Regions from separate parts of the Caballeronia sp. LP006 genome, predicted to be linked through region 1. Evidence: riboswitches for the same ligand, from Rfam matches in the RefSeq annotation. Region 1 holds a riboswitch; the other holds the start of a gene.

What was found. Region 1 has a riboswitch for cobalamin ahead of P9250_RS21800 (TonB-dependent receptor domain-containing protein). Riboswitches for the same ligand answer to the same signal wherever they lie in the genome.
Region 2: it holds a riboswitch for cobalamin, as region 1 does, so the genes downstream of both, P9250_RS13065 (CbtB-domain containing protein) here and P9250_RS21800 (TonB-dependent receptor domain-containing protein) in region 1, are expected to answer to the same signal.

The regions. Positions count from the first base shown of each region.
Region 1 is NZ_JARTVW010000005.1:1,099,799-1,104,369, forward strand. It holds gene P9250_RS21780 (EVE domain-containing protein) at 1-385, opposite strand, end outside; RNA gene ssrS (6S RNA) at 463-645, opposite strand; gene P9250_RS21790 (cell division protein ZapA) at 768-1,082, opposite strand; gene P9250_RS21795 (ATPase) at 1,079-1,465, opposite strand; cobalamin riboswitch at 1,702-2,027, shown strand; gene P9250_RS21800 (TonB-dependent receptor domain-containing protein) at 2,113-3,990, shown strand; gene P9250_RS21805 (iron ABC transporter permease) at 4,017-4,571, shown strand, end outside.
Region 2 is NZ_JARTVW010000004.1:637,407-641,977, reverse strand. It holds gene P9250_RS13085 (hypothetical protein) at 1-253, shown strand, start outside; gene P9250_RS13080 (antibiotic biosynthesis monooxygenase) at 309-623, opposite strand; gene P9250_RS13075 (DUF1428 domain-containing protein) at 663-1,034, opposite strand; gene P9250_RS13070 (histidine phosphatase family protein) at 1,096-1,644, opposite strand; cobalamin riboswitch at 1,686-1,810, shown strand; gene P9250_RS13065 (CbtB-domain containing protein) at 1,846-2,076, shown strand; gene P9250_RS13060 (CbtA family protein) at 2,086-2,868, shown strand; gene P9250_RS13055 (DUF1289 domain-containing protein) at 2,930-3,166, opposite strand; gene P9250_RS13050 (cobyrinate a,c-diamide synthase) at 3,163-4,464, opposite strand; gene cobO (cob(I)yrinic acid a,c-diamide adenosyltransferase) at 4,469-4,571, opposite strand, start outside.

The sequences.
Region 1 (4,571 bases):
CCAGCACTTGCATGTCGGCGAGTTCCGCGTGTTCGCGCAATGTCGCGAGCGGAATCAACGGCGTCTTCTTGACGAAGCGCACATCGACGAGCATCCAGCGCGGCGTCTCCTGCGTGGACTTGGCGTCGAAGTACGGGCTTTTGGCGTCGAACTGAGTGGGATCGGGATAAGCCGTGGAACAGACTTTGGCGATGCCCGCAATGCCCGGCTCCGGGCAACTCGAATGATAGAAGAGCACGCCGTCGCCGACTTGCATCTGGTCGCGCATGAAGTTGCGCGCCTGATAGTTGCGCACGCCCGTCCACGGAAGGGTTTTCTTCGGCGCGTGCGCGAGATGATCGATGCTCGCTTCGTCCGGTTCGGACTTCATCAGCCAGTAGCGCATGATGGATTCGGCAACGGGGTTGTAAAACGGGCTCGACAAAAGCAAACGGCATCGGTATGAACCGATGCCGCTGGAGTAGGGTCCCCACCTCGGCCGCTAGGCCGGCATCCTGAACCTGGGTTCAAGATTGGTCGCAGTAAGCAACACTTCGGGTACATCAGACAGAGTGACGCGCGCGCCCGTGCTGCAAGTTTCCACAACCGTGCCAATGTAGCATTGGTTCAAGGAATATATGACCTTGGCGAACCAGGCAGGGAGTAGTCACTCTACACCAATCGAATGTCTAATGCAGCCTCTCGACACCAATTGCGCAGTTTCTTTTTTCGATTGACATCGCGCGACCGATTAGCGTTCGCCACGGAGCGGCGTCGCGGCACTTCGGTCACTGCACTTCATACTGCGCGATGACAGCACCAAGCTGTTCGTTCATGGAGTGCATCGTGCGGCGTATTTCCTCGGCGGGGAAGGCCTCGCCATGACGCACGCTTTCTTGCAGCCTCAGCAATTCGGAAGCGAGTGAAAGCGCGGCCATCACCGCGATGCGGTCTTGCCCGCGCACGTTGCTTGCATTGCGCACCTTGTTCATCTCGGCGTCGACCCGTGCCACCGCTTCACGCAGCGCGCCTTCGGTTTCCGGCGAACAGGCGAGGCGATATTGCTGGCCGAGAATGGATACTTCGATCTGCGTGGTCGTCATGCCTTCTCTCCGTGATGATGCTCGCTGTGCTCTTCCGCGTGCGCATGCTCGTGCGCGGCTTGCACATCGTGAGAGCGGGCATCGAGGAGATCGAGCTGATTTTCCGTCTCGGCATGATTCGCGGACTTGCCGCGCGGCAACTTTTCGAGGATCGCGTTCAGGCGGACCTGCGCGTCGTCGATCTTGGCCGAGAGGGAATCTCGTTCGGCTTGCAGCGTGTCGCGCTCTTCGCGCATTTGCACGAGCTCTGCCTGCACGTTCGCGTAGTCGCTACGCAGTTGTTCGATTTGTGCTTCAAGCGCGAGACGCGCCTGATTGTGCCGCTCGCTGATCTGGATCAGCCGGCCGATATTTCCTGACAGTGATTCGAGTTCGTTGAGCATGTGCTGCGTCCTCTAAAGACCTCGCATTCTAGCGCGGTTCAACGGAGCTTCCGATAATTGTCTCGTTTCGAGACGTAACAGCACGCGATCATGCGTGCATCGCGATGCATTCGTGTGTGGAAAGCGCGGGCGCTGCCGATGTGTTGCGACGGCGGGTTCTAGTTGGGTTCGTCGTGAGCCGTGTGTCTTGCGATGATCGGCCAGGATCGTTTCTTGACGGTCCTGAATCGCGCTCCTACACTTGCCGCACTTTTGGTGCTCGCGTCCGCATTTCTTTTGCGGGCGCAGTCAAACGGGAAACAGGAAGCGGCGCCGCCAAGGCCACGCCAACCTGTGCTGCCCCCGCAACGGTAAGCGACCGCAACGCAAGTTGCAAGTCGTCCCTTGCGCGTTTTTCGCCGCGCCGTCGTGTGAGTTTGCTTGCGAGTCTGTTTGATTCGCAAGAATCCGCCGCTCGACGCAGGCCAGGCGAAGAACGTGTCGATGCCACTGCGCTTCATGCGTGGGAAGGCGGGACGGTGTGTCGCCAGCCCGGATACCGGCCAACTGTTCAGCGCGTTCGTCTGTTCGCATTCGAGCGCGCTCGTCGCGCATTGGCCTTGCGGGGAGCGAGGTCGCGCTAGCCTACGCATGGGAACATTTCACGCATGGTATCGCCACTTGCCCGACACGCGGGCAGACGCAAAACGATCGAACGCGCCGCGCTCGTCGCCCTCAACACATGGTTGCTCGCTCATGAAGCGCTCGCGGACGAAGCCTCGCAACCGCCGCTCGCACCCGTCGTCGTGACCGCGACGCGCACCGCGCAACCCCTCGCCGATACGATCGCGCAGACTTCGCTCTTCGACGCCCAGGATATCGCCGACAGCAATGCCTACGACGCGCTCGGCGTCATCGGTCTTGCGCCCGGAGTGCAGGTGACGCGCAATGGCGGCCCGGGAGCGAATGCAAGCGTGTTCATACGCGGCGCGTCCTCGACGCAATCGCTCGTTTTGATCGACGGCGTGCGTGTGGAGTCCGCATCGCTCGGCTCGGCGCAGCTTGCGCAGATCATGCCGGATCAGATCGACCGCATCGAAGTCGTGAACGGCAACGTGTCGGCGCTGTACGGCTCGGGCGCGATCGGCGGCGTCGTGCAGATCTTCACGAAAGACGGCGAGGCGCATCCGCCGCGCTTCTACTTCGAGACGGAATACGGCAGCTATCACACGCAGCGGCAAGCGGCGGGCGTTTCCGGCGCGTTCGATAGCGAAGGCCGCACGACCTTCAGCTTCAACGTATCGCGCGAGAAGACCGATGGTTTCTCGTCGATCGATCCCGCGCTCGCGCCCAACGCCAATCCGAACGCGAACGGTTATCTGAACGAAAGCGTCGCGGCCACGCTGCGCCACAAGTTCGGCGACAAATGGGACGCGGGCGTGCGCTTCTATCAGTCGAACGGCATCGACAGTTTCGACGATGCCTACGGCTTGCCCGGCGATCTCAACGATTCGCACAGTCGCGTGCGGTCGACATCGGTGTTTGCGAACGGCCGTATCACGGACCAGTGGACCACGCATTTCACGGTCGCGCAGGGACAGGACCGCGCGAACAACGAGCAGAACGGCATCTATACGAGCCGCTTCAATTCAGAGGATCGCCAGTATCTGTGGCAGAACGACTTTCGCCTGACGGAGGCGCACAAGCTCCTGTTCGGTTACGAGCATCTCGACCAGACGCTCGATTCGGATCAGTTCAGCGCGCCGGATCGTCACGTGAATTCGGTGTACGCGGGCTATGTGGGACGCTTCGGTCCGAGCGAAGTGCAGGCCAATCTGCGCCACGACCAGTATTCCGATTTCGGCGGCGCGAACAGCTACTATCTGGGCTATGCGTACAACATCGACACGCACTGGCGCGCGAGCGCGAGTTACGCGGCGTCGTTCCGCGCGCCGAGCTTCGACGATCTCTACTATCCGTTCAGCGGCAATCCGTCCATTCAGCCCGAGCGCAGTCATTCGGTGGAAGCGGCGCTGCAGTACGCATCGGACCAAGTGGGCGTGCTGCGCGTGACGGCGTTTCAGACGCGCTATTCGAATCTGATCGATTACGTATCGGACGGCAGCGGCTTATATATCGCGCAGAACGTCGGACGCGCGAAGGTGCAGGGCGTCGAGGGATCGTGGGCAGGGCATGTCGGCGCCACTGATTTGCGCGCGGGCGTGACGTTCCAGAATCCCGTCGATGAAACCGGCAATCAGGACCTGACGCGCCATGCGCGGCGTTTCGCGAGTTTCAGCGCGCATCGCTCGATAGGAAGCTGGCGCGTGGGCGGCGAGTGGATCGTGAGCGGTGCGCGCAGCGATTACGATTCGACGCTCGCGGGCTATGGCGTCGTGAATCTGTCGGCGCGCTATGACATCACGAAGTCGTGGTACGTGAGCGCGCGTGTCGACAACCTCTTCGACCGGAACTATGAACTGGCTTATTCGTACAACACGCCGAGGCGCGGCGCTTATGTCACGCTCGGCTGGCGCCCGTCGTGAGCGACACCGTTGACCTGCGCCGCGCGATGAACGCTAAACGCGCGTTAGGCATCTGGGCTGCGCTCGGGCTTGCCGCGTTGCTTGTGTTTGCGGCGTCGCTCGCGCTCGGCAGCGTCGCGTTGCCCTTGCCGCGCGCCATCGCGGCGTTGTTGCACGCGCATGCGGCCGCGCCCGATATCGCCGATGACATCGTGCTCACCTTGCGTTTGCCGCGCGCGCTTGCGGGTTTCGCTTCGGGCGCCTTGCTCGCGCTTTCCGGCGCGCTGCTGCAAGTGCTGTTGCGCAATCCACTGGCCGAGCCGTACGTGCTCGGCGTATCCGGCGGCGCGGCGACCTTCGCGCTCACGGCGATGCTCGCGTCGCTGCCGTGGTGGGGCATCGATCTGGCGGCGTGCGCGGGCGCGTTCGCATCCATCGTGCTGGTGCTTGGACTCGCGCGACGCGACCTGTGGCACGGCGATCGCGATGCCTCGCCGCGTCTTCTGCTGACAGGCGTCGTGATAGCGGCGGGCTGGGGCGCGCTCATCACGTTGATCCTCAGCATTGCGCCGGAGAATCGCTTGCGCGGGATGATCTTCTGG
Region 2 (4,571 bases), on a different contig from region 1:
CGACGGGAATGATGGATCAGGCGGTGCGTCCGCACAGCCTAACGCGGCGCCGCCGGCTGCTTACTTTATCTCCGTGCTGGAGCTTGCGACTGGCGAGAAGCTGGGCAATGACGAACGCTTACGCGCCGTCGCCATGCTTGAATCGCAGTTTGGCGAGGGACGTCCACGTACGCTTAAGGAGGCCGTGCGCATTTGTGCCGGAGCCATCGATTCATCGACATTGCAGCGAATGGCGCGTGGCGCTAAGGCTTGAGAAGGGCCTTAGCGAGCGACGCAATTCGTTCACGGTCTTGTAAGACAGGCGGCTCTTATTTAACCGTCTGAATCACTTCGAAGCCTTCGAATTCCGGGTGGCCCAAGTAAAGCTGCCTGGTTTCTCCGCCCGCATTGCGATGCGCGGCGCGAAATGCGTCAGACTGGGTCCACTGTTCGAACGCAGCATGGTTTGTCCAGATCGTGTGACTCGAATAGAGCACATGGTCATCCCGCGTCGGTCCCTTTAGCAGATGGAACTCCACGAAGCCCGGCACTTCCTTGAGGTGCGTGTCGCGGCTTGTCCAGAGATGTTCGAAATCGGCTTCCGCGCCTGGAACGATCTTGAAGCGGTTCATGGCAATGTACATGTCGATATGGCTCCTTGGTTTTAGGCATTCGAAAAATAATCAGGCCTTTGACAGTTCGACCAGCGTCCTGAAGCCGCCGAAGAACATGCGTTTGGGATCGAACGGCGGTTCGCCGTTTTCCATCATGCTCTTAAGGCGCGAGTCTTCCATTACTTTGGCGTTGACGGCGTCACGTTGTTCGCGCGATTCATAGACGATCCACGAGAAGACCACCGTTTCGCCTTCCTTGAGCTGTACGCTTCGAGGGAACGAGGTGAGCTCGCCTGGCTTAACATCGTCGGCAATACATTCGACAAACTGCAGCGCGCCATACTCCAGCCATATTTTGCCCGCTGCATCGGCCATGCTGCGATACGCGTCGACCTTGTCGATCGGCACTGGTACGACGAAACCATCCACATAGTGCGCCATTGCTGTCTCCTTTGAGCGAACCAGTCGCTGCTTGCTTTGAGCACCGGGCGGCCATCTAAGTTCAGGAGGGCACGTTTGTCCATTTGCCTTCCGCGGACTTGAGCAAGACGGACGATAGCGGCGCGAGATCCATCTTGAGTATCGACGACAACGGTTCGTCGCGCACGATACAGAGCGCCGCCTTCATGACGATGGCGTGCGTTACGACTATGCAGCATTCGTGCTCCGTATTCGAAGCAAGCCCCTCAAGCGCTTTCTCAACGCGCTTTGACAGCATTGCCACGCTCTCGCCGCCATGCGGCCTTGCATGGGGATCGGAAAGCCACGCCGCAACGTCTTGAGGCTCGCGCTCACTAATCTCGCGAATGGAACGACCGCGCCATTCTCCATAGTCGATGTCGTCGAATGCGGCATCGATCGAAAAATCTGTCGTGATCCAAGCCGCTGTTTCGCAAGCAGCGCGGGCCGGGCTGGATGTGACGCGGCTTGGCTCGCCCGGGACATCGAGCGTGCATTCAGCCTGTTCGACAGGCTCGTCGCCTTGCGGAAAACGCCCGCTTTTCATGGCATGCGTGGCGGCGTGGCACAGCAAAATCAATGTCGATTGCATAGGCTTTAGCTCATGGTCGTTTTACTTTGCCGACAATCATCATAGAATGGCAAGCTTGCAGTGCGAGGAAGCCGGTGGAAGCCCGGCACGGTCGCGCCACTGTATGCGGTTCGCGCTAAGAGCGCGATGCCGCGAGTCAGACCCCGCTGCATGCTCTTCGTCTATCGGGACGCGCTTTTCCCTGGAGAAATTTCAATGAATATGTCCAACGCGCCGGCTTTTTCCGCTGGTATTGCAACGCCCGCTAACGATGCGCCGGTCCCCATTCCGGTGCGTGAGGTCCTTCCTTGGGCCGTTTTTATCGGCCTCGTTCTGCTGATCGCGATTTATTTCGTCGGCGCCGAGCAAGGTGCAACGTCCATTATCTCGGGCATGTACGTCCACGAATTCGTTCACGATGGCCGACACTTGCTCGGCTTTCCGTGCCACTGAGGACGGAGCATGATTCGCAACTTGCTTATACGCGGCATGGTCGCGGGACTCGTCGCGGGCCTGATCGGCTTTGGCTTTGCGCGCGGCTTCGGCGAACCTTCAGTTGCTCGGGCTATCGCGTTCGAGGAACAGCACGAGCATGCACAAGCGCCCGCACACGATCATCACGATGAAGCGGCGGCAGCGCAATCGCATAGTCACGGTGATGATGAAGAACTCGTTAGCCGGGACACGCAAGCGGGTTTGGGCTTACTAACGGGCGTGGTGGTGTTCGGCACGGCTTTAGGCGGTATTTTCTCGCTGATCTTTGCCTTGGCTTATGGGCGGCTCGGCTCGTTGCATGCGCGCGGAACGTCGGTTTTGCTTGCGCTCATTGGTTTCGTTAGCGTTGCGCTCGTGCCGTTCATCAAATATCCCCCAAACCCGCCCGCCGTGGGCAATGCCGAAACCATCGGTCCGCGTACGGCGCTTTTCTTCGGCATGGTGGCGATATCAATCGTCGGCGCGGTGTTCGCGGTCTATGCGCAGCGACGCTTGCAGGCGCGTCGCGGCAACTGGAACGCGGCGCTTATTGCGGCGGCTGGTTACGTCGTCCTGATGGTTATCGCGCAAGTGGCGCTGCCTTCTGTCGACGAAGTACCCGCCGACTTTTCCGCGTCGTTGTTGTGGAATTTCAGGCTGACTGCCGTCGGTATCCAGGCATTGATCTGGGCAACGCTTGGACTGCTCTTCGGCGCGCTTGCGTCACGTGAACTCGAGCGTCCGGCAGCGCGTCGCATGGCCGCTGCCTGAATCGAATGCTCGATGGATGTCAAAAGGCCCGCGTCGCTTGAGCACGAGCGCGGGCCTTCGTTCATTGCGAGGCCGCGCGCCGCTCAAGCAACTGGTCGAACAACGCGAGCTTCGCGTGATCGTCCATCGTTCTAAAGAATTTAATTTCCTCGCGGCTTCTAAAGCATCCCGCGCACAGGCCGCTCGATGCATCGAGCTTGCACACGCCGGTGCACGGCGAGCCGATTGGTTCCTGCGTGCTGGCGCGTTCGATCATCTCGGCGAGATCGCGTGGCCCGATTTCGGTCGATGTCGTCATAGCGCTTCGCCGCGAAAGAGCGCAGCCATTGCTGCAGGATTCGATGGCCAGTAAGCGTGCATGTAAGTGGCCGTTATCGCGCCATGACGATAAAGCGCTTCGCCCTGCGCACCGGTCGTTGCGTGCGTGGCTGTCGTGAAAGGCTGCATCGATGTCTTGAGCGTCGAATAGTGAAAGGTGTGGCCGGTGAGTGGACCGTGGGCGGTGTCGACTCGTTGCATCGCCAGCCGCGAAAGACGGCGTTGCATGGTGGCGTCGCCGGAAAGGGCGCTTAGCATTGAATGACGATTGCCTTCGACATCCGTCAGTGCGTCGAGCAGGTAGAGCATACCGCCGCATTCCGCGACTACCGCGCGATTGCGCGCGATATGTTCTTTTATCGAAGCGCGCGTGCACGCATTGGAAGCAAGCGTCGCGGCGTGAAGCTCGGGGTAGCCGCCGGGCAAGTAGAGCGCATCGACATGGGCGGGTACGGGCTCATCCGCTAGCGGGGAAAAATAGCTGACGCTTGCGCCCGATGCCTTTAGCAAATCGACATTTGCGGGATAAATAAATGAAAACGCGGCGTCCCGCGCGATCGCAATGTGCAATCCGTCGAGAAGACGCGGCGGTTCACTTAGCGTGATGTCGTCGTCGAAGCGAACGTGCGGCGGCAAATCGGCAAGCGTGGTCGCGGCAATGGCATCGGCGGCGCGGTCGAGACGCGCATCCAGGTCCGCCACTTCCCGCGCTTGAGTAAGGCCAAGGTGACGTTCGGGTAGCGCGATATCGTCCGCGTTCGAAAAATGACCGCAATAGCGCAGCCCTTCGGGGATGGCTTCGGCCAGCATCTGTGCATGGCGCGCAGACGCCACGCGATTTGCAAGCACGCCATGAAACGGCACATCGGGCCGATAACGCGCAAGTCCGAACGCAAGCGCGCCGAAGGTTTGCGCCATGCCATGCGCGCCGATTACCGCGAGCACGGGCACATTGAACGCAGCGGCGAGATCGGCGCTGCTCGGCGTGCCATCGAAGAGGCCCATTACGCCTTCGATCAAAATAAGGTCGGCTTCCTTGGCGGCCGCGGAAAGCATCGCGCGGCACGCTTCCAGTCCGACCATCCAAAGATGCAGCGAATAAACGGGCGACCCGCATGCCCGCTCGAGAATCATCGGATCGAGAAAATCCGGCCCGGTCTTGAAGACGCGCACGCGCCTGCCTTGCCGCGTGTGATGACGTGCAAGCGCGGCCGTCACCGTGGTCTTGCCTTGATGCGACGCGCTCGCGCCGATGAAGAGTGCGGGACAGTCTGCCATTGCGTCAGAACTCGACGCCGCGTTGCGCCTTGACGCCCTGCTCGCGATAAGGGTGCTTTACGAGGCGCATTTCGGTGACGAGATCGGCTATTTCTATGAGCTCATCG